Regions from separate parts of the Streptomyces sp. NPDC102274 genome, predicted to be linked through region 2. Evidence: riboswitches for the same ligand, from Rfam matches in the RefSeq annotation. Region 2 holds a riboswitch; each other region holds the start of a gene.
What was found. Region 2 has a riboswitch for cyclic di-AMP ahead of ACIRQP_RS17205 (C40 family peptidase). Riboswitches for the same ligand answer to the same signal wherever they lie in the genome.
Positions count from the first base shown of each region.

Region 1: linked by a shared signal. The riboswitch ahead of ACIRQP_RS27950 (M23 family metallopeptidase) and the one ahead of ACIRQP_RS17205 (C40 family peptidase) in region 2 are both predicted to bind cyclic di-AMP.
Region 3: linked by a shared signal. The riboswitch ahead of ACIRQP_RS08020 (NlpC/P60 family protein) and the one ahead of ACIRQP_RS17205 (C40 family peptidase) in region 2 are both predicted to bind cyclic di-AMP.
Region 4: linked by a shared signal. The riboswitch ahead of ACIRQP_RS38000 (M23 family metallopeptidase) and the one ahead of ACIRQP_RS17205 (C40 family peptidase) in region 2 are both predicted to bind cyclic di-AMP.

Region 1 is NZ_JBIWLW010000024.1:23,225-28,245, forward strand. Features, by position in the region: gene ACIRQP_RS27945 (GntR family transcriptional regulator) at 1-635, opposite strand, end outside; gene ACIRQP_RS27950 (M23 family metallopeptidase) at 828-1,592, opposite strand; cyclic di-AMP (ydaO/yuaA leader) riboswitch at 1,607-1,776, opposite strand; gene ACIRQP_RS27955 (M16 family metallopeptidase) at 1,965-3,347, opposite strand; gene ACIRQP_RS27960 (M16 family metallopeptidase) at 3,365-4,732, opposite strand; gene ACIRQP_RS27965 (DNA topoisomerase (ATP-hydrolyzing) subunit A) at 4,934-5,021, shown strand, end outside.
Region 2 is NZ_JBIWLW010000011.1:36,882-41,902, forward strand. Features, by position in the region: gene bioB (biotin synthase BioB) at 1-24, opposite strand, end outside; gene ACIRQP_RS17185 (8-amino-7-oxononanoate synthase) at 167-1,318, shown strand; gene ACIRQP_RS17190 (DUF397 domain-containing protein) at 1,337-1,543, opposite strand; gene ACIRQP_RS17195 (helix-turn-helix domain-containing protein) at 1,552-2,406, opposite strand; gene ACIRQP_RS17200 (ATP-binding protein) at 2,663-3,103, shown strand; gene ACIRQP_RS17205 (C40 family peptidase) at 3,261-3,734, opposite strand; cyclic di-AMP (ydaO/yuaA leader) riboswitch at 3,737-3,934, opposite strand; gene ACIRQP_RS17210 (ATP-dependent Clp protease proteolytic subunit) at 4,249-4,896, opposite strand.
Region 3 is NZ_JBIWLW010000004.1:308,168-313,188, reverse strand. Features, by position in the region: gene ACIRQP_RS08025 (ATP-dependent DNA helicase) at 1-1,624, opposite strand, end outside; cyclic di-AMP (ydaO/yuaA leader) riboswitch at 1,910-2,073, shown strand; gene ACIRQP_RS08020 (NlpC/P60 family protein) at 2,072-3,307, shown strand; gene ACIRQP_RS08015 (hypothetical protein) at 3,427-3,780, opposite strand; gene ACIRQP_RS08010 (NlpC/P60 family protein) at 4,028-5,021, shown strand, end outside.
Region 4 is NZ_JBIWLW010000049.1:14,662-19,682, forward strand. Features, by position in the region: gene ACIRQP_RS37975 (HAD family hydrolase) at 111-794, opposite strand; gene ACIRQP_RS37980 (hypothetical protein) at 988-1,197, shown strand; tRNA gene ACIRQP_RS37985 (tRNA-Met) at 1,259-1,332, shown strand; gene ACIRQP_RS37990 (TipAS antibiotic-recognition domain-containing protein) at 1,471-2,217, shown strand; gene ACIRQP_RS37995 (PP2C family protein-serine/threonine phosphatase) at 2,411-3,637, shown strand; cyclic di-AMP (ydaO/yuaA leader) riboswitch at 3,974-4,127, shown strand; gene ACIRQP_RS38000 (M23 family metallopeptidase) at 4,139-5,021, shown strand, end outside.

The DNA of each region.
Region 1 (5,021 bases), on a different contig from region 2:
CGGCCGCGTTCCGGCCGCTTCAGCCGGTGCACTGCGGCCGTCCGCTCCGCGTGCAGCGCCGCCAGCGTCCGCGCCCGCTCCGCGTCGCCGCGTGCCACGGCGTCCACGATCGCGCCGTGCTCCGCCCAGGACTCCGCGGGGTCGGCGGGCTGGTCGACCACGTACATCCAGGCGATCTTGTGGCGGAGCTGGGTGAGCGGGGCGGTGAGCGCCGGGCTTCCCGATGCCTGGGCGAGCGTCTCGTGGAACCAGGCGCCGAGCGAGCGCAGATCCTCGCCCTGGCCTCTGCGGGCGCGCTCCTGCCCCAGTCTGACCAGGCCGCGCAGGACCTTGAGATGGGCTTCCGTACGGCGCTGGGCGGCGCGCGCGGCGCCCAGCGGCTCCAGCAGCAGCCGCACTTCGAGCAGGTCCGCCGCCTCCTGCTCGGTGGGCTCGGCCACGCAGGCGCCGACATGGCGGCGGGTGGTCACGAAGCCCTCCGACTCCAGCGTGCGCAGGGCTTCGCGCACCGGGACGCGGGAGACGCCGTAGCGCCGTGCCAGTTGCTCCTCCGTGAGCCGGCTGCCACGTTCGAATACGCCGGAGACGATGTCGTCGCGAATCGCCGTGCATACCGAGTGCGCGGGAACGCGCATGTCCGAACCTCCGCCTTAATCCGCGCGAAACGCCGCCGATTGACGCCTGTTCCGTGACTCTATTGCAATCATCGCGGATTTCCGATGGGTGCCCGGAATCAATGGATATCTTTTGGCCAGCGGACGTGGCGGGCACGGGGGCGGAGCGCCGAAGGCCCCGGCGCGGGCCGGGGTCTTCGGGGGGCGGAGTGGTCAGACGCTCACGCCGTGTGCACGCAGATACGCGACGGGGTCGATGTCCGAGCCGTAGTCGGGGCCCGTCCTGGCCTCGAAGTGGAGGTGCGGCCCGGTGGCGTTGCCGGTCGCGCCCGAGAGGCCGATCCGCTCCCCCGGGATGACGCTCCGGCCGACGGCGACGCCGATCGAGGAGAGGTGGCCGTACTGGGTGTACGTGCCGTCGCTCATCCGCAGCACGATGTTGTTGCCGTACGAGCCGCCCCAGCCCGCCTCGACCACGGTGCCCGCTCCTACGGCCACGACGGACGTGCCGGAGGCGGCGTGGAAGTCGATTCCGGAGTGGCTGCCGGAGGACCAGAGCGAGCCGCCCGCCCGGTACCCGGTGGTGATGTACGAGCCGGCGATGGGGAGCCGGAAGGCATTGAGGCGCTCGCGCTCGGCGGCCCGGGCCGCACGCTCCTTCTCCGCGCGGATCTCCTTGGCACGGGCCTCCGCCTTGCGCGCCGCCTCGGCCCTCGCCCTGACCTCGGCGGCGGCCCGGCGCTGCGCGTCGGCCTGGGCGTCGATGGTGCCGGCGAGAGAGTCGTTGATGACCAGGGCCTGGGTCAGACCGGTCTGCCGGGCGGCGGCCGCGCCGGTGTCGGCGGCGAGCGCCGGGGAAGCGGCGAGGGTGCTGATGACGCCGGTGGCGGTGAGCGTCGCGGCACCCGCGACGCTCACGCTCCTGCGGCTCATACGGCTGCGGGCACGATGCTTCCCGGTGGCACGGGTGAACGCCATGGAGGTGGCTGGTCCTTTCCTTCCTTCTCGCCTACCGGGTTAGCTGACGGGTTCGGAGCAGGAAGGTCTCCTACGGACCCCTCCGCGCGATCGAGCCGCGAAGGCCGTCCGATTCACCCCAGGGACGTGATGGGTCCCCGGCTCCCCGGGCTCGCGCCTGACGGGGACTCGGCGATGACTGCCCGATGCCGCGGACGCGGCGTAACTGGCGGACAGCCGGACCGACGTTAAGCAGGTGGTCTTTCAATCACCAAACAGACAGGCCCCTTTGTAGCGCACACCACAGGGCAGAGCGCCACCCTCACCAACAAAGAGGGACATAAAGGGAAACCCCGGCGGCCGAAGCCACCGGGGTTCCATGAAGCGGCCGGATCAGCCGGTGACGACCGTCACTTCGCCGATCCCGAGAGCCGTGACCGGCTCCTTGATCTGCGCGGCGTCACCGACGAGCACGGTGACGAGCCGGTCCACCGGGAAGGCGTTGACGGCCGCGGCCGTCGCCTCGACGGTGCCGGTCTCGGCCAGCCGCGCGTACAGCTGCGCCTGGAAGTCGTCCGGGAGGAACTGCTCGACCTGGTCGGCCAGCGTGCCCGCGACGGAGGCCGCCGTCTCGTACTTCAGCGGGGCCACCCCCACCAGGTTCTGGACGGCCACATCGCGCTCGTCGTCGGTCAGCCCCTCGGCCGCGAGGGTGCGCAGGACCGTCCAGAGGTCGTCCAGCGCCGGGCCGGTGGACTCGGTGTCCACGGAGCCGCTGATGGCGAGCATCGCCGCGCCGGTCGCACCGCCCGGCGCGTCGGGCGCCGAGGAGCGCAGCACCTGACCGAAGGCCCGTACGCCGTAGGTGTAGCCCTTCTCCTCGCGCAGCACCCGGTCCAGCCGGGAGGTGAGCGTGCCGCCCAGGCAGTATGTGCCGAGGACCTGGGCGGGCCAGACCCGGTCGTGCCGGTCGGCGCCGATGCGGCCGATCAGCAGCTGGGTCTGGACGGCGCCGGGCCGGTCCACGATCACCACGCGGCCCGTGTCGTCGGCGGTCACGGGCGGCACGGGACGGGGAGCGACGGTGTCGCCGGTCCAGGTGCCGAGGGTCTCGGCGAGGACCTCGTCGAGACCGACGCCGGTGAGATCACCGACGATCACGGCGGTGGCGGTGGCGGGGCGAACATGCGCCTCGTAGAAGGCGCGCACGCCCGCGGCGTCGATGCGCTCCACCGTCTCCTCGGTGCCCTGGCGCGGCCGTGACATGCGCGAGGAGGCCGGGAACAGCTCCTTGGAGAGCTGCTTGGCGGCCCGGCGGCCCGGGTTGGCGGTCTCGTGCGGGATCTCGTCGAGACGGTTGCTCACGAGCCGCTCGACCTCGCTGTCCGCGAAGGCGGGGGCCCGCAGCGCCTCGGCGAGCAGGCCGAGGGCCTTGGTCAGCCGGGAGACGGGGACCTCCAGGGAGATCCGGACGCCCGGGTGGTCGGCGTGCGCGTCGAGCGTGGCGCCGCAGCGCTCCAGCTCGGCGGCGAACTCCTCGGCGCTGTGCTTGTCGGTGCCCTCGGAAAAGGCCCGCGCCATGATCGTGGCGATGCCGTCGAATCCCTCGGGCTCGGCGTCCAGCGGGGCGTCGAGATTGATCTCGACCGCCACCACCTGCTGCCCGGGACGGTCGCAGCGCAGCACCGTCAGGCCGTTGTCGAGAGCGCCGCGCTCGGGGGCGGGGAAGGCCCAGGGCCTGGCCTCGCCGGCCGTCGGGCGTGGGTGGAAGTCCATGGTCACGGCAGCGTCGGTCACTGGTCCGCCCCCTCGTGCTCGTCGGTCTCGTCTTCATCGGCGGAGGCCTCGTCGCCGTCGGCGGTGACCGGTTCGTAGACCAGCACCGCGCGGTTGTCGGGGCGCAGCCGCGCCGCGGCGACGGCCCGTACCTCCTCGGCGGTGACATCCAGGACGCGGGTCACGGCGGTCAGGGCCAGCTGCGGGTCGCCGAAGAGCACGGCGAACCGGCACAGCTCGTCGGCGCGGCCGGCGACCGTACCGAGCCGGTCCAGCCACTCGCGCTCCAGCTGGGCCTGGGCCCGCTCCATCTCCTCCGCGGTGGGGCCCTCGGCGGCGAAGCGTGCCAGCTCCTCGTCGACCGCGGCCTCGATCTCCGGGACCTCGACACCGCCGGAGGTCTTCACGTCCAGCCAGCCCAGGGAGGGCGCGCCCGCCAGGCGCAGCAGTCCGAAGCCCGCGGCGACCGCGGTCCGGTCGCGGCGCACCAGCCGGTTGTGGAGCCGGGAGGACTCGCCGCCGCCGAGGACGGTCAGCGCCAGATCCGCGGCGTCGCACTCACGGGTGCCGTCGTGCGGCAGCCGGTAGGCGGCCATCAGCGCGCGTGCCGGGACCTCCTCGTGGACCTCCTCGCGCAGCTGCTCACCGATGGTGTCCGGGAGCGAGCCGTCGCGCGGCGGCTGCTTGCCGTCGTGGGACGGGATCGAGCCGAAGTACTTCTCGATCCAGCCGAGCGTCCGCTCGGGGTCGATGTCGCCGACGACCGAGAGCACCGCGTTGTTCGGCGCGTAGTTCGTACGGAAGAACGCGCGGGCGTCCTCCAGGGTCGCCGCGTCCAGGTCGGCCATCGAGCCGATCGGGGTGTGGTGGTACGGATGGCCCTCGGGGTACGCGAGCGCGGTCAGCCGCTCGAAGGACGTACCGTAGGGCACATTGTCGTACCGCTGGCGGCGCTCGTTCTTGACGACGTCCCGCTGGTTCTCCATGGACTCGTCGTCGAGCGCGGCGAGCAGCGAGCCCATCCGGTCGGCTTCCAGCCAGAGCGCCAGCTCCAGCTGGTGGGTGGGCATCGTCTCGAAATAGTTGGTGCGCTCGAAGCTGGTGGTGCCGTTCAGAGAGCCGCCGGCCCCCTGCACCAGCTCGAAGTGGCCGTTCCCCTTCACCTGCGCCGAGCCCTGGAACATCAGATGCTCGAAGAGGTGGGCGAGTCCCGTACGGCCCTTGACCTCGTGGCGTGAGCCGACGTCGTACCAGAGGCACACCGCGGCGACCGGGGTCAGGTGGTCCTCGGAGAGCACCACGCGCAGGCCGTTGGCCAGGCGGTGCTCGGTCGCTGTCAGGCCGCCGGAACCGGCCTGCGCTGTGGCCGTGTGACCCATGGGCATGTACGTCCCTTCGATCGCGATGTGGAGAAGTCCTGCCACTGTATGCAAGCGTGCTCGCACCTGGCGAAGTTCCCGGTGCGAGCACCCCCGACGCGTGCTCAACGACGGGTCGAGGTCGGGGTTGTCAGTGGCGCGGTCCACAATGGTCCGCGTCAGTCAGAGAAGTTGCCGTTCAGAACCTGTGAAGGAGCCGCAGCCGCGATGGCCCGCCGCAGCACGAAGACCCCGCCGCCGGAGGACTTCGAGGAGAAGATCCTCGACATCGACGTGGTCGATGAAATGCAGGGCT
Region 2 (5,021 bases):
CACCAGCGTGTTCAGCAGGTCCATGGTGCTGATCCTTGCCCACCGAGGACGTCCGAGAAAAGGAGGAACCCCACAACACCGTCGGATCGACGTGTGTGTATGACCACACCCTGACCCGGTGGCGGCCCGGATATGGTCTGTGCGCTGCCTACAAAAGGACCGGACCATGGAGCGTGACCCCTTCGACTGGACCGACGACGAGGCGCGCCGCCGCGAACGGTCGGGTCTGGTCCGTACGCTCCGGCCGCGCCCCGCCGAATCCGGGCTGCTGGACCTGGCGAGCAACGACTACCTGGGGCTCAGCCGCCACCCCGAGGTGACCGGCGCGGCGGCGGAGGCCGCACGCCGCTGGGGCGCGGGCGCCACCGGCTCCCGGTTGGTCACGGGCAGCACCGAACTGCACGCCGAACTCGAACGTGAACTGGCCGCGTTCTGCGGCTTCGAGGCCGCGCTCGTCCTCTCCTCCGGATACGCGGCCAATCTGGCCGCCCTCACCGCGCTCACGGCCAGCGACTCGCTGCTGCTGTCCGACGCGGGCAATCACGCCTCGATCGTGGACGGCTGCCGGCTCTCGCGCGCCGAGACCGTGGTCGTACCGCACACCGAGCCCGAGGCCGTACGCAAGACACTCGACGCGCACGCCGGGCGGCGCGCGCTCATGGTGAGCGACGCGGTGTTCTCCGTGGACGGTGACGCGGCGCCGCTCGGGGAACTGGCCGAGGTCTGCCGTACCCGCGGCGCGGCTCTGCTCGTCGATGACGCGCACGGACTGGGGGTGCTCGGCGCGGGGGGCCGGGGCACCCCGGACGCGGCGGGCATCGCCGGCGCGGACGGTGTGGTGGCCACCGTCACGCTCTCCAAGTCCCTGGGCAGCCAGGGCGGCGCGGTACTCGGCCCGGCACGGGTCATCGGCCATCTGGTCAACGCCGCCCGCACGTTCATCTTCGACACCGGACTGGCGCCGGCGGCCGTGGGAGGCGCGCTGGAGAGTCTGCGGCTGCTGCGCCGGGAGCCCGCCCGAGCGGAAAGGGCGCGCGAGGTGGCCCGCACGCTGCACGGACTGTTGACCGGGGCGGGCCTGACGGCCGTACGACCGGACGCCGCCGTGGTCTCCGTACGGGCGCCGTCACCCGAGGCGGCGGTCCGCTGGGCCGCGGAGTGCCGCGCGGCGGGGCTGGTGGTGGGGTGCTTCCGTCCGCCCTCGGTGCCGGACGGCGTCTCCAGGATCCGGCTCACCGCGCGTGCCGATCTGACGGATCAGCAGATCGGCACGGCGGTGGACACGATCGTCGCGCTCGCGCCGGGGGACACGAGCTGAGCCGACCGGCCCGAGCGGTCAGCGCGCCGGCGCCTCGTCGCGCAGCGCGGACACGAACGAGGTCCAGGCGCCCGCCGAGAAGAACAGATGGGGTCGGGTCACTTCCTTGGAGTCACGTACGGCCAGTCCGCCCGCGTCGCTGGGGGCGCACTCCACGCAGTTGTTCGCGCCGGTGCTGTAGCTGCTCCGATGCCATGCGGATGGCCATGTCAGGTGGGGGGTCATGATGCTCCCTAGGCGCCGTCACCGATCCCGGCGATGAGATCCAATGAATCCTCGGTCGAGAGGGCATGCGCCTGCATAGTGCCGAACGCCGCGCAGTACGCCTCAAGGTCTTCTTTCCGCTCCAGATAGAGGCTATTCGTCAAATGGTCGAGAACGACCAAATCCAGATCAGTAATGTGCGGAAACGAGAAGATAACGAAAGGGCCGGTAAGTCCTACATAGCCGCCGGCCGTGAACGGCAGCACCTGAAGACAGACATGCGGAAGACGGGCCAGCTCCGACAGCCGCAGCAGCTGCTCCCGCATCACGCCGGGCCCGCCCACCTGACGGCGCAGTACGGCCTCGTCCAGCACGGCGTGCAGCTCCAGAGGTATGCCGGTGCGCAGCACTTCCTGGCGGGCGAGCCGCACCTCGACCAGGGAATCGACCGTCGCGGAGGGCGTTCCGCCGAGCGCGGCGCGGGTCACGGCGCGGGCGTACGCGGGGGTCTGGAGCAGCCCCGGGACCACGGAAGTCTCCAGCGTGCGCGCGGTGCGGGCCTGGGACTCCAGGCTGATGAAGTCCCGGTACTGTGGCGGGATCACGCCGCCGTACGCCATCCACCACCCCTGTCCGTTGCTGGTGGTCCCGGCCAAGGCGCCCAGCAGCAGCCGTAGTTGTGGATCGGTGATGCCGAGCGCGTCGAGCAGCCCGGCCAGATCCTCGTCCTTCACCCCGCTGACGCCCGTCTCGATCCGGCTGACCTTCGACTGATGCCAGCCGAGCAGCCGCGCGGTCTGGCCGCTCGTCAGTCCCGCGCCCTGCCGCAACTTGCGCAATTCCTCACCCAGCCTGCGCCGGCGCACCTCTGGAATATGCCGCATGAATGATTCCCTCCCCGCTCTGTGTTCGTCGCCCCCTCGGGCGCCGCGGCGGAGAAGATATCTTTTCGGCGCCCAAATACGGTCTCGCGTTGCAGAGTTCACCGCTTTGAGCGACAGATATATGCAGATCTCCGTGGATCGGCCCTGGGAACGGCACGATCAGTGGCAGGCTGGCGCGAAGCACGGTCCGAGGCCGTCCGCGCAGTCATCCGCACTGTGCCGGAGCCAGGCCCGGCGGGAAAGGGACGGCGTCGCCATGGCAGACCACCAGGAAGCATCCATCACCCTGCCGAGCGATCCCGCCTCGGTCACCGCGGCGCGAAGATACGTCGTGGACCTGCTGGCCGAGTGGGGGTTGCCGGCGCGGGAGGACATGACCGAGACGGTCCGGCTGATCGTCTCGGAACTGGCCACCAACGCGGTGCAGCACACCTTGGGCCAGTCACCCACATTCACCGTGGAGATCCGGCTCGAACGCGACGAGCGGCTGCGTGTCGGAGTCACCGACAGCCATCCGCGCTGGCCGCAACGGCTGCCCGCGGCCGTGCAGCAGGACAACGGACGCGGCATGGTGATCGTCCGCTCGCTCACCGCCGAGCAGGGGGGACAGGTCGCCGTCACCCCGACCGCCGAGGGCGGCAAGACGGTCTGGATCGTCCTGCCGTGGACGGTCCCGGTACCGGCTGACGTGAGCTGACCCCAGCTGACCGGGGCCGGACCGGGGCCGTCCCCGCCGAACCGGGGCCGTCCTCGCCGGGGCGGGGACGGCCCCTCCGACGCGTCGTCAGCGTCCGTGCGGCCGGGGGCTGTGGGGGCGCCTGTGGGGGCGGGAGGGCCGGTGCGGGCGGCCGGGGTCAGTGCACCCGGCCATACCAGACGCTCCCGGACCAGATCCGCTCCAGCCGTACCAGCGCCCCGGTCTTAGGCGAGTGCCAGATCCTTCCCCTGCCGGCGTAGATCCCGACGTGATAGACGCTGCTGCCCCAGTGGAAGAACACCAGATCTCCCTTGCGTCGGTGGGAGGGGGAGACAGGGCGGGACGCGTTGTACTGCTGCTGGGCCGTACGGGGGAGTTGCTTGCCGGCCTTCTTGTACGAGTAGAGCGTCAGCCCGGAGCAGTCGAAGCGATGGGGCCCCGTGGCTCCCCACCGATACGGCGAGCCCGCCTTCGAGGCGGCGATGTTGAGGGCTTTGACCGCGCGTGTGGCGGCTTCGGCCTCGGACGTGGCGCCGGGCACGAGCATCGTGCCGCCGAGCGCGGCGAGTGTGAGGACCGAAACCGCACCGGTCCTGGACAGCAGAGAGGGGGCATTCGTCTGCGCGGTCATGTGCATCCCTTCGTCAGCCGCCTGTGAAGGATGACCTGTCGGGTTCGGGCTGGCGAAGTTGCCCGGCCGCTCTCACGGCTTCACCCCGAGGGACGACCACACCGGGCGTCGTCCCGTACTGCCTGGGTCCTCCACTCCTGCCGATCCACTCCTGTCGACCAGGCATCCGGTGCGGCGGCAGGACTCGGCGTCCGCCCGGACCGCCCCGCCGCGGTGGCGGGGGCTTGTCGTCCCAGGATCTTGACGCAGGAACAGGTGGATATCCGAGACGAAACGACTATATGTGAAGTACGTCACGACTGATACGAAAGGGTGGCAAAGGGGTGTGTCGCGCCGGGGTGTGAGCCCGATGAGGGCCGTACCCGCAAGGGAGTCCGGGGCGCTTCGCCGATCCGGTCGCTCCGCGCAACTTGGACCCCCGTAAGCGTCCTGACAGTCCATCCGCCGAACGTGCGAGCCGTTCCCGTATGGGCGGCGTCCATACGGGAACGACTCGCCGTCCCAGCACCGGTGTTCAGTGCCCGCCAAAGGCGTTGTGCGGCGTGTTGAGGGAAGCCTTGCGGTTCTGTACGACGTGATCGAGCAGCCCGTACGTCCGGGCGGCGGGCGCGTCGAAGATCGTGTCGCGCTCGATGTCCTCGGTGATCCGCTCGGTGCTCTGCCCGGTGTGACGCGCCAGCATGGAGGTGAGCAGGGACCGCAGTCGGAGCATCTCCCGGGCGTGGATCTCCAGGTCGGACGGCTGGCCCTGGAGCGGCTCCTCGATGGCGGGCTGCTGGAGGACGAGCCGCGCGCCGGGCAGCGCCAGCCGCTTGCCGGGCGCCCCGGCGGCCAGCAGTACGGCGGCGGTCGAGGCCGCCTGTCCGAGGCAGATGGTCTCCACGTCGCAGGTGACGATCTGCATCGTGTCGTAGATCGCGGACATGGCGCTGATGGAGCCGCCCGGGGAGTTGATGTAGAGCGAGATGTCCCGGTCGGGCGCGGCGTATTCGAGGTGGATGAACTGCGCGATCACATCGTTGGCCGCGGTGTCGTCGACCGGGGTGCCGAGGAAGATGATCCGCTCTTCGAGGAGCTTGGAGTACGGGTCGAGGGTGCGGGTCCCGTTGGTCGTCCGCTCGGTGAACTCGGGCAGGACGTAGCGGGCTGACGGACGGTTCATGGCATGCCTCTCCTCGTACGCGGGTCTCGCGCGTCTCGCGGTCTCTGTCAGGTCTCTGTGAAAAATGTACAGGACGTACAGAGTCGGGGATGCGGGGCGGTGTGTGCGTGGGTGCCGTGAGCCGA
Region 3 (5,021 bases), on a different contig from region 2:
CGACCGTGCGCAACTCCTCCATCAGCGCGTTGAACCGCTTGACGGCGTTGGCCGAGCGGGCGGCCATTCCATACGCCTCGTCCACGCGCCGCAGCGCCTGCGGGAAGGTGATCCGCTCGCGCAGCGCGAGCGCGTCGATCATCGCCTCCGCGCGGTCCCCGATGCCGCGCTTGGGCACATTGAGGATGCGGCGCAGCGGAACGTTGTCCTCCGGGTTGGCCAGAACGCGCAGATAGGCCAGCACGTCGCGGACCTCCTTGCGCTCGTAGAAGCGCACTCCGCCGACGACCTTGTAGGGCAGGCCGACCCGGATGAAGATCTCCTCGAAGACACGGGACTGCGCGTTCGTACGGTAGAAGACCGCGACATCGCCCGCCTTGGCCTCGCCCGCGTCCGTCAGCCGGTCGATCTCGTCGGCGACGAACTGCGCCTCGTCGTGCTCCGTGTCCGCGACGTAGCCGGTGATCTGGGCGCCCGCGCCGGCCTTCGTCCACAGATTCTTCGGCCGACGGCTCTCGTTCCGCTCGATGACCGCGTTGGCGGCGCTGAGGATCGTCTGCGTGGAGCGGTAGTTCTGCTCCAGCAAAATAGTCGTCGCGTCCGGGTAGTCCTCCTCGAACTGGAGGATGTTACGGATCGTGGCGCCCCGGAAGGCGTAGATCGACTGGTCGGCGTCACCGACGACACACAGCTCGGCCGGGTCGTGCCCCTCTCCGGAGGGGCCCACCAGCTCGCGTACGAGCGTGTACTGGGCGTGGTTGGTGTCCTGGTACTCATCCACCAGGACGTGCCGGAAGCGCCGCCGGTAGTGCTCGGCGACATCGGGGAACGCCTGGAGCAGATGGACGGTGGTCATGATGATGTCGTCGAAGTCCAGCGCGTTGGCCTCGCGCAGCCGCGCCTGGTACATCCGGTACGCCTCGGCGAGCATCTTCTCGAAGCCGTCGGTGGCCTGGTCGGCGAAGGTCTCCTCGTCGATCAGCTCGTTCTTCAGATTCGAGATCTTGGCGCTGAAGGACTTGGGCGGGTAACGCTTGGGGTCGAGGTCCAGATCGCGGCAGACCAGGGCCATCAGACGCTTCGAGTCGGCGGCGTCGTAGATGGAGAACGAGGAGGTGAACCCGAGCCTCTTCGACTCGCGCCGCAGGATCCGTACGCAGGCGCTGTGGAACGTCATGACCCACATGGCGTTGGCGCGCGGGCCGACGAGCTGGCCGACACGCTCCTTCATCTCGCCCGCGGCCTTGTTGGTGAACGTGATCGCCAGTATCTGACCTGGATGGACGCCGCGCGTTCCCAGCAGATGCGCGATCCGGTGGGTCAGCACCCGGGTCTTGCCCGACCCGGCCCCGGCCACGATGAGCAGGGGCGAGCCGGTGTGCACGACGGCCGCGCGCTGCTCCTCGTTCAGCCCTTCGAGCAGCGCGGCGGGGTCCACGACCGTGCGCGGGGCGCCGTCGCGGTGGTACTGGTCCCGCGCCGGGGGCGTGTCGTAGGCACCCTGGAAGAGGTCGTCGGGCACCTGCTCCGGTGCGTGCTCGGCGTCGTCCTCGGGCGGCGGGGGATGCTCGTCGCCGGAGGGCTGGAGGTCCGCCAGGAAACTGTCGTCAAAGAGGCTGCTCATCGCTGTCCGAGTCTAGGCCGCCGCACTGACAGACCGCGCCCGCCTTCGGAATTCCCCGGCCGCATCCCCGGCCGCATCCCCGGCCACCGTCACCATCACCACCGGCGGCACCATGGTCACCCACCGTGATGAACGGGCGCCAGCGGCGCGTTCCGCACATCGCACGCGCAAATGGTCACGAAAATGTATCGGGCATATCGGCCATCGACCTTCACACCAGCACCACACCTTGGCTAGCGTGCTCGATCAGGCAGCCCGTACCCCCAACGGCGACCCACGCCAAGCGGGCGGCCCACGCCGAATTCGGGCTTTCCGGAAGGAAGTTCGAAACCGGGGACCCACACTGCACAACCGGGGTGAATCGGGCCTTTCGCTCAAGGCCCGTAGGGCAGCCTTCCGTTCCGCCCGAACCCGACAGCTAACCCGGTAGGCGGTCCACGGAAGGAGATGCCGACCTTGGCGTCGCATCGCAAGCCGCGCAGCCTCAGCGGAGTACGTACCGCCTCTCCCGCCGTCGGGATCACGACGGCCGCGCTCGCCTCGGTCACGTTGCTCACGGCGCAGAGCGCGAGCGCCGCGCCCGTCGAGCCGAAGCCGTCCATGGAGGAGGTACAGAAGAAGGTCGACGATCTGTACCGCCAGGCCGGCGGTGAGACGCAGAAGTACAACAGGGCGAAAGAGGCCACGCAGAAGCAGAAGCGCGCGGTCGACCGGGTGCTCGACGAGGTCGCCAAGCGCGCGGACAAGCTGAACGAGGCCCGGCGTACGCTCGGCTCGTTCGCGGCCGCGCAGTACCGGGAAGGCGCGGTCACCTCGACCGCCGCCCTGCTGTTCGCGGACAGCCCGCAGTCGTTCTTCGAGCAGAAGCAGGTGACGGACCGGCTGACGGAGCGTCAGCGCGGGGTCCTCGCCGACTACCAGACGCAGCAGGCCGACGCCGCGAAGAAGCGGCAGCAGGCGTCCAAGGACCTGGAGTCTCTCACCGCGTCGCAGACCGCGCTGCGCACCAGCAAGCAGAACGTGCAGCAGAAACTCGGCGCGGCGCGTGCGCTGCTGTCGAAGCTGACCACGGAGGAGAAGGCGCGGCTGGCCGCGCTGGAGCGCAAGAAGGAAGAGGAGGCCCGCCGCAAGGCGGAGGCACAGGCGAAACAGGAGGCCCGCGCGAAGGCCGAGGCCGAGCGCAAGCGCAAGGAGCAGCAGGCTCAGGCCCCCTCGACCGGTACGGGCACCGGCTCAGGCTCCGATACGGGCACAGGCACGGGCTCAGGTGATACCGGCACAGGAACAGGTACCGGCACGAGCGGCGGCACCGGCGCCTCGGACGGCAGCTACGCCACCAAGGCCGCCAAGGTCCTCTCCTTCGCCCGCGCCCAGATAGGCAAGCCGTACGTCTGGGGCGCCACAGGACCCAGCTCGTACGACTGCTCGGGCCTGACCCAGGCGGCCTGGAAGGAGGCGGGAGTGGAGCTGCCGCGCACCACCTGGGACCAGGTGAAGGCCGGTACGCGCGTCGCGACCGAGGATCTGCTCCCCGGTGACCTGGTCTTCTTCTACGACGACATCAGCCATGTCGGGATCTACATCGGCGACGGCATGATGATCCACGCCCCCAAGCCGGGCGCGAACGTCCGCGAGGAGTCGATCTACTACATGCCGATCTACGGAAGCGTCCGCCCCGCCTGACGGGCAGCGTGCCGCACGCGGGAGACGGCCCCCGGCCCCCGAACCGCAGACCGGGAGCGGGGGCCCGGACCGAGGACCGGGAGCAGGGGCGGACCCGAGGACCGGGCCCCGGGGCCGTGTCAGGTCCAGAGCGTGGCGATGAAGATGTTGGCCACCGTCAGCCCGCCCACCATGCCGAACAGCTGCTTCGGGGCGGTCTCGTCGTCACGCTTCACGTACACCACGGCCAGGATCACGACCAGCACCGCGAGCTTGATGCCGATCTTGATGTTGTTCACCGTCTGGTCGTCGGCCTGGTTGAGGCCCACCAGGGCGACCCCCGTGACGAGCATCGTCAGCGCGCCGTGCAGCATCGCCTTGTTGAAGCGGGCCGTCCCCGTGCTCATCGACTTCATCTGGGTGAGAAAGCCGCCGAGCAGCGAGGCTATGCCGATGATGTGAAGCGCGACGAAGACATTGATGAGTACGTCCATGCCCGGAGCCTATCGAGGGCCATATCACCACCGGCGGCGAGGTGGGGCTCGGTTCCGATATCGGTCGGGTCCGGACGAAAAGGGGTTCCGAGGCCACGATCATGCCGGTCACAAGACGGTCCTGTTCTGCCACCTCTCGCCAATACCGGCCTTGCCGAGGCCGGACTGTGACCTTGCGCCTTAGCGTCCTTCTCCTGGCGACCGGCCATGACCCACCGTGACCGACTAGGGAAGAGGATCCACCCCCGTGGCAGCGCACCGAAAGCCCAGACAGCGCACGCTCACCGGCCCCGCCGGCCGTACCGCCGCCACCCTCGCACTCGCCGGGGCCGCGACAGCCACCGCCTTCGACGGCCCCGCACACGCCGAGCCCCGGCTCACCCCGGCCCAGGTCAAGGCCAAGGTGGACGCGTTGTACGAGCAGGCCGAGACCGCCACCGAGCAGTACAACGGGACGAAGGTGAAGGCGGACAAGGCGCGTACCGCGCTCACACATCTGCGGGACGAGGCCACGCGCAGGACGGAACGGCTCAATAGCTCGCGCAACGCGCTCGGTTCGATCGCCTCCGCGCAGTACCGGGCCGGCGGCCTCGACCCCGCCGTACAGCTCGCGCTCAGTTCCTCGCCGGAGGAGTACCTGGAAGGGGCCTCGCTCGCCGAACGGGCCGGTTCCCGGCAGGCCGCCAGGATCGCCGCGATCCGCAAGGAACTCGCCCGCATCGCCGAACTGCGCACCCGGGCCGACGGCCGGCTCACGGAGCTGAGGGCCTCCCAGTCCGAGCTGGCCCGGCACAAGTCCGCCGTCCAGGAGAAGATCGGCTCCGCCGAGCGGCTGCTCGACCGCCTCACCGCGCCGCAGCGCGCCCAGTACGACCAGCGGGGCGGCCAGGACCAGCCGGGCGCCACGTCCATGGCACCCGGCGCGGTGCGGGCGCCGAACGCCCGTGCCGCCGCGGCCGTCGCCTACGCCTACGGGGCGATCGGGAAGCCGTACGTCTGGGGCGCGACCGGGCCCGGTGCCTTCGACTGCTCCGGGCTCACCCAGGCCGCCTGGCGCTCCGCGGGCGTCTCCCTCCCCCGTACCACCTACACCCAGATCAACAGGGGACAGCGGGTCTCACGCGACGCTCTCGCCCCTGGCGACCTGGTGTTCTTCTTCTCCGGCATCAGCCATGTCGGGATCTATGTCGGCGGCGGGCAGATGATCCACGCCCCCCGGCCGGGCTCGGCGGTCCGGCTGG
Region 4 (5,021 bases), on a different contig from region 2:
AGTACGTGGGCGAGTACGCGGACCTGTGAGCCCCGTGGACCGCGCGCCCGGCGCGCCGCCCCGCCCAGGTCCTTTCCGCCTCGTCAGCTTCGGGAGCCCTGTCAGCAGTGTCAGCCCTGTTGGTCCGCCCGTTCCGCGTAGCCGGCCCGTTCCCTCTGCTCCGCCGCGATCGAGGTCAGCTGCGTCAGGTTGTCGATACGCCAGTCCGCCGCCTCGATCACCTCCGGGTCGTCCGCCCACAGATAGCCCCACGGCCCGCGCCGCAGATGGGCGGCGCGCAGGCCTGCCTCCCGGGCGGGGAACAGGTCGTACGCGGGATGGTCGCCCACGTACACCGTCCTGTCGGGCGCCGCCCCGGACGCCTCGATGACACGCGCGAAGAACTCCGGTGACGGCTTCTCGACGCCCCACTCGCCCGAGGTGGCGATGAGATCGACGGGCAGATCGAGGCCGCGCAGTAGCTCCCCGGTCCTGACCGTCTGGTTGCCCGCGAGGACGACGCGGACGCCGAGGGACCGGAGGCTCGCCAGGGCGGGCCGTACATCGGGATAGAGATCGGACTCGTCGAGATGGTCGCCGCGGCCGGCGGCCTCCCTGGCGCGGTAGGCCTCGCCGACGTCCATGCCGGGCTTGATGAGGCGGAGGGCGTCGGCGTTGTCCCGGTTCTGGACGGTGGCGGCGCCGACGAGCGCGGAGATGGTGTGCCGGGGAATGCCCAGCCAGTCGGCCCAGGACGCCCAGTAGCGGTCGTCGCGGACGAGGGTCTCGCCGACGTCGAACACGATGGTTTCAATCACCGGTGTAAGCCTAGGTCCTGGCCGGCCGATCTTCGTGGATCAGCCCGCGGGCCACGAAGATCGACCGGCCAGGACCTGGGGCCTGCCTTCAAAGTCCCGGCTGCCCGGCGGCGGCCGGCACTACTTCGAAGACAGGCCCCAGGGGGACACGCTCTGCCGATTGTCAGTGGCTGGCCGTAGCCTTGCTCCTATGTTCGCTTCCTCGTCCACTTCTTCCCACGCTTCCGGTGACGGTGACTCGTTACGCGCCGTCAGGTCCGCCGCTGTCGTCAACGCGGAGATCCGTGCCCTGTGGGCGCGCGCCGGTGGCACGCTGCCGCCCGCCGAGCAGGAGCGCTACCAGCGGCTTCTGGTGGAGTGGGCCGCCGCCGTCCACGCGGATGTCGTCGAGGCCGCCTAGGACGTCCGTGCGCCGAGTGGTGATGATCTTGCTCCGGATGGCGTAGAGTTGCATTCAACGGCGCGGGGTGGAGCAGCTCGGTAGCTCGCTGGGCTCATAACCCAGAGGTCGCAGGTTCAAATCCTGTCCCCGCTACTGGAAGAAAACGAAGGCCCGGATTCCTGGTGAATCCGGGCCTTCGTCGTGTCCGCCCACCCGGCCGCCCGGTCCGGCTTACCCGCTCGACCTTTACGTCTTGACCTTTACGTAACGTCAAGTTCTACCGTCGAAGCCATGGAGTGGTCGATCCAGGAAATCGCGAAGAAAGCGGGCACGACGAGCCGCACGCTCAGGCACTACGGCGAGCTGGGGCTCCTTGAGCCCAGCCGTACCGGCAGCAATGGCTATCGCTACTACGGGCAGGACGCCCTGCTCCGGCTCCAGCGGATTCTGCTGCTGCGGGAACTGGGGCTCGGTCTGCCGGCGATCGCGCGGGTCCTCGACGGCCAGCAGGACACGGCCGCCGCCCTGCGCGGCCATCTGAAGCTGCTGGAGCAGGAACGCGAGCGCATCGGGCGGCTGATCGCCTCGGTGCGGACCACTCTCCACAAGACGGCGACGGGAGAGGAACTCATGGCCGAGGACGTACTCGACGGATTCGATCACACGCGGTACGAGGAGGAGGTGACCGAGCGGTGGGGCCGCGCGGCATACGAGAAGAGCGACCGCTGGTGGCGGTCGCTGAGCGAGGAGGAGCGGCGGGGGTACCTGGACCAGCACGAGGGCATCGCCCGGGACTGGGGGCGCGCGGCCGCGGCGGGGCTCGCCGCCGACAGCGACCAGGCGCAGGCGGTGGCCCGGCGTCACTGCGACTGGCTGTCTGCCACGTCCGAGCCCACCAGGTCGTATGTCATCGGGGTGTCGGCGATGTATGTCGATGACGCGCGCTTCGCCGCCACGTACGACAAGTACGGTGAAGGTACGGCTGTGCTCGTGCGGGATGCCATGAAGGTGTACGCCGAGCGCCACCTGACCGACTGATCGGGCCGTCGGCTCGCCGTTCCCCGGGAGCTTCGGCCGGCCGGCGGATCCGCCGCGGTAGTCCACTCGGCCGACGGCGAGTCGCCGCCCGGGGTGGCAGCGGCCAGCCTGGTGGAGCGCGGCACCGTCCGCAGCAGTCGGCGGACCGGGCAGGAGACCACTGGTGTGGAGACTGAGGAAGCTCGGAAAGGGCATCGGCGGCAGAGGCCGACGGGCGGCTGAGGAGGCCGGTCGCTGGGCAGGTCGTGGAACGGGTTTCTGGACGCCCGGCGACAATGTCCGCGGCGGCGGCCGGTATCCGGGCGGACGTGGCCGTACCGGACGCAGGCTGGTGCGGGTGCTGCCCGTGCTGGTGATCATTGCCGCGGTGATCTTCGACCTGGTGACCCCGACGCGCGTCACCGCGTCCCCCCTCTTCGCCGCGGCTCCGCTGATCGCCGCCCCGTTCTACCCGATGGCCGGCACCGTCATCATCGCCTTCACCTCGCTGGTCGCCGAGGTGGTGCTGCATACGCATGCGGACACCCAGTTCCAGGTGGAGTCGATCAGCGAGGTGCTGACGGTGCTGGTGGTCTCCCTGCTGGCGCTGTACATCAACGGTGTCGTACGGCGCAGCGGTGAGCGGCTGGCCTCCGCCCGCGTCATCGCCGAGACCGCCCAGCGCGCCGTGCTGCCCAGACCCGCCGAGCGGATCGGGGGGCTGCGGATCGCCGCGCGGTACGAGGCGGCGCAGGAGGGCGCGTTCATCGGCGGGGACCTCTTCGCCGTACAGGACACGCCGTACGGGGTGCGGCTGGTGGTCGGTGACGTACGGGGGAAGGGTCTTGACGCGGTCGAAGCGGTGGCGGTGGTCATCGGGTCCTTCCGGGAGGCCGCCGAGCAGGAGAGTTCGCTCGAAGCGGTCGCGCAGCGGCTGGAGCGCGCGCTCAGGCGGGAGGGGACGCGGCGGGACGGGCTCGATGTCTTCGAGGGGTTCACCACGGCCGTGCTCGCCGAGATCCCGCACGACGAGGGTGTGGTGCGGCTGGTCAACCGCGGCCACCCCGAGCCGCTGCTGATGCGCGGCGACGGCGAGGTGCGGATGCTCATCCCGAGCGACCCCGCGCTGCCGCTCGGGATGAGCGAACTGGGCTCGTGGCCGGACCGCGCGGAACAGGCCCTGTATCCGGAAGGCGCGACGCTGCTCTTCTACACGGACGGGCTCACCGAGGCGCGCGATGCCCATGGGGTCTTCTACGTCCCGCGCGAACGGCTCGACGGACGGGTTTTCCAGGGGCCCGACGAGATGCTCCAGGCGATCATCGACGACGTGCGGCGGCACACGGGCGGCGGGAGCCAGGACGACATGGCGCTGCTGGCGGTCAGCCGGCCCTCGGAGGGTGAGCCGGAGCGGCGCAGGACCATTCCCTTGGTGCCGTGAGTCGGCGGCCGGCGCCGTGAGGCGGACGCTGGTGCCGTGAGACGGCCGCGGCCGGCGCCGGAGCCGGCTCCCGCGACGGCACCGGAATCGCCCTCGCCGGAGCCCTCGCCACCGTCCGTAGTCGAGAGGTACCGCTCCGCATAACATTTGACACACCGTCAGAAATGCGAACCGCCCTGACGGGCCCTCAACTCGCCCGATTGCGTTCCTGTCTGTCCTGGTACGTCCGATGCGAAGTCGTTAACGATCACCCGGAACAGCTTGGAATAAGGCCCGGGTCTCTATTAACGTTCGATAACGCAGCGCGGTCGTCCCAGCCGTCGCAAGAGATGGCACCGTGCGCACGCGCCGAATCCCGCGAGGGAACCGGGGAACCACCAATTGGGGTGAATCGGGTGTCTTTTGTCGCCTTGTGCGGCAGGAGCGCCCGTAGGAGACCTTCCTGCTCCGAACCCGTCAGCTAACCCGGTAGGCGAGAAGGAAGGAAAGGAGCACGCCTCAGTGGCGTCCAACAAGCCTGCCCCCGAAGCCCTCTTCGAAACACGCTCCCCCGGCGACGAGCCGGACAGGGCATGGGGGGAATGGAACCCCACCGAGGAGTCCATACGGCCCGTACGCGGCAGGCACCGCGTCGCCAAGCAGCGCGGACTGGCCCGTAGCTCCACTGTCCTCGGTGTCGGCGTCATCGCCGCCGTCGGCGCGGGCGGCATCGCCACCGCGCAGGACAAGCCCGCGGTCTCCATATCCCTGCCCGACGCGATCACGGACAAGCTCCCGGACGCCAAGTCCCTGCCGGGAATGGGCTCCCTCGGGTCGGACGACTCCGAGCCCGAAACGCTCGCCGCCCCGCTCACCACCGCCGGGCTCACGGTCACGGACACCGAACAGGGCGCCACCGACGCGGGAGAGGCGCTGCGCGCCCGTATCCTCCAGCAGGCCGAGGCGCAGCAGACCGGGGCCGACGCGGCGCGGCAGGCGGCCGCGGAGTCGGCGGCGGCGAAGAAGGCCGCGGCCGAGGCCAAGAAGCAGCAGACCGAGGCCGAGAAGAAGATCGAAGAGGCGAAGAAGAAGGCCGAGGCGGAGGCCAAGGCCAAGGCGGAGAAGGAACGGCTGGCCAAGCTGGCCGCCAGCTACGCGATCCCCACCTCCTCGTACACGATCACCTCGACCTTCGGTCAGTCCGGCTCCCTGTGGTCCTCCGGCTACCACACCGGCCTGGACTTCGCCGCGCCGACGGGCACCCCGCTCAAGGCCGTGCACAGCGGCACCGTCAAGTCGGCCGGCTGGTCGGGCTCGTACGGATACCGCACGGTCCTGGAGCTCGATGACGGCACGGAGATCTGGTACGCCCACCAGTCGTCCATCAGCGTGAGCGCCGGGCAGA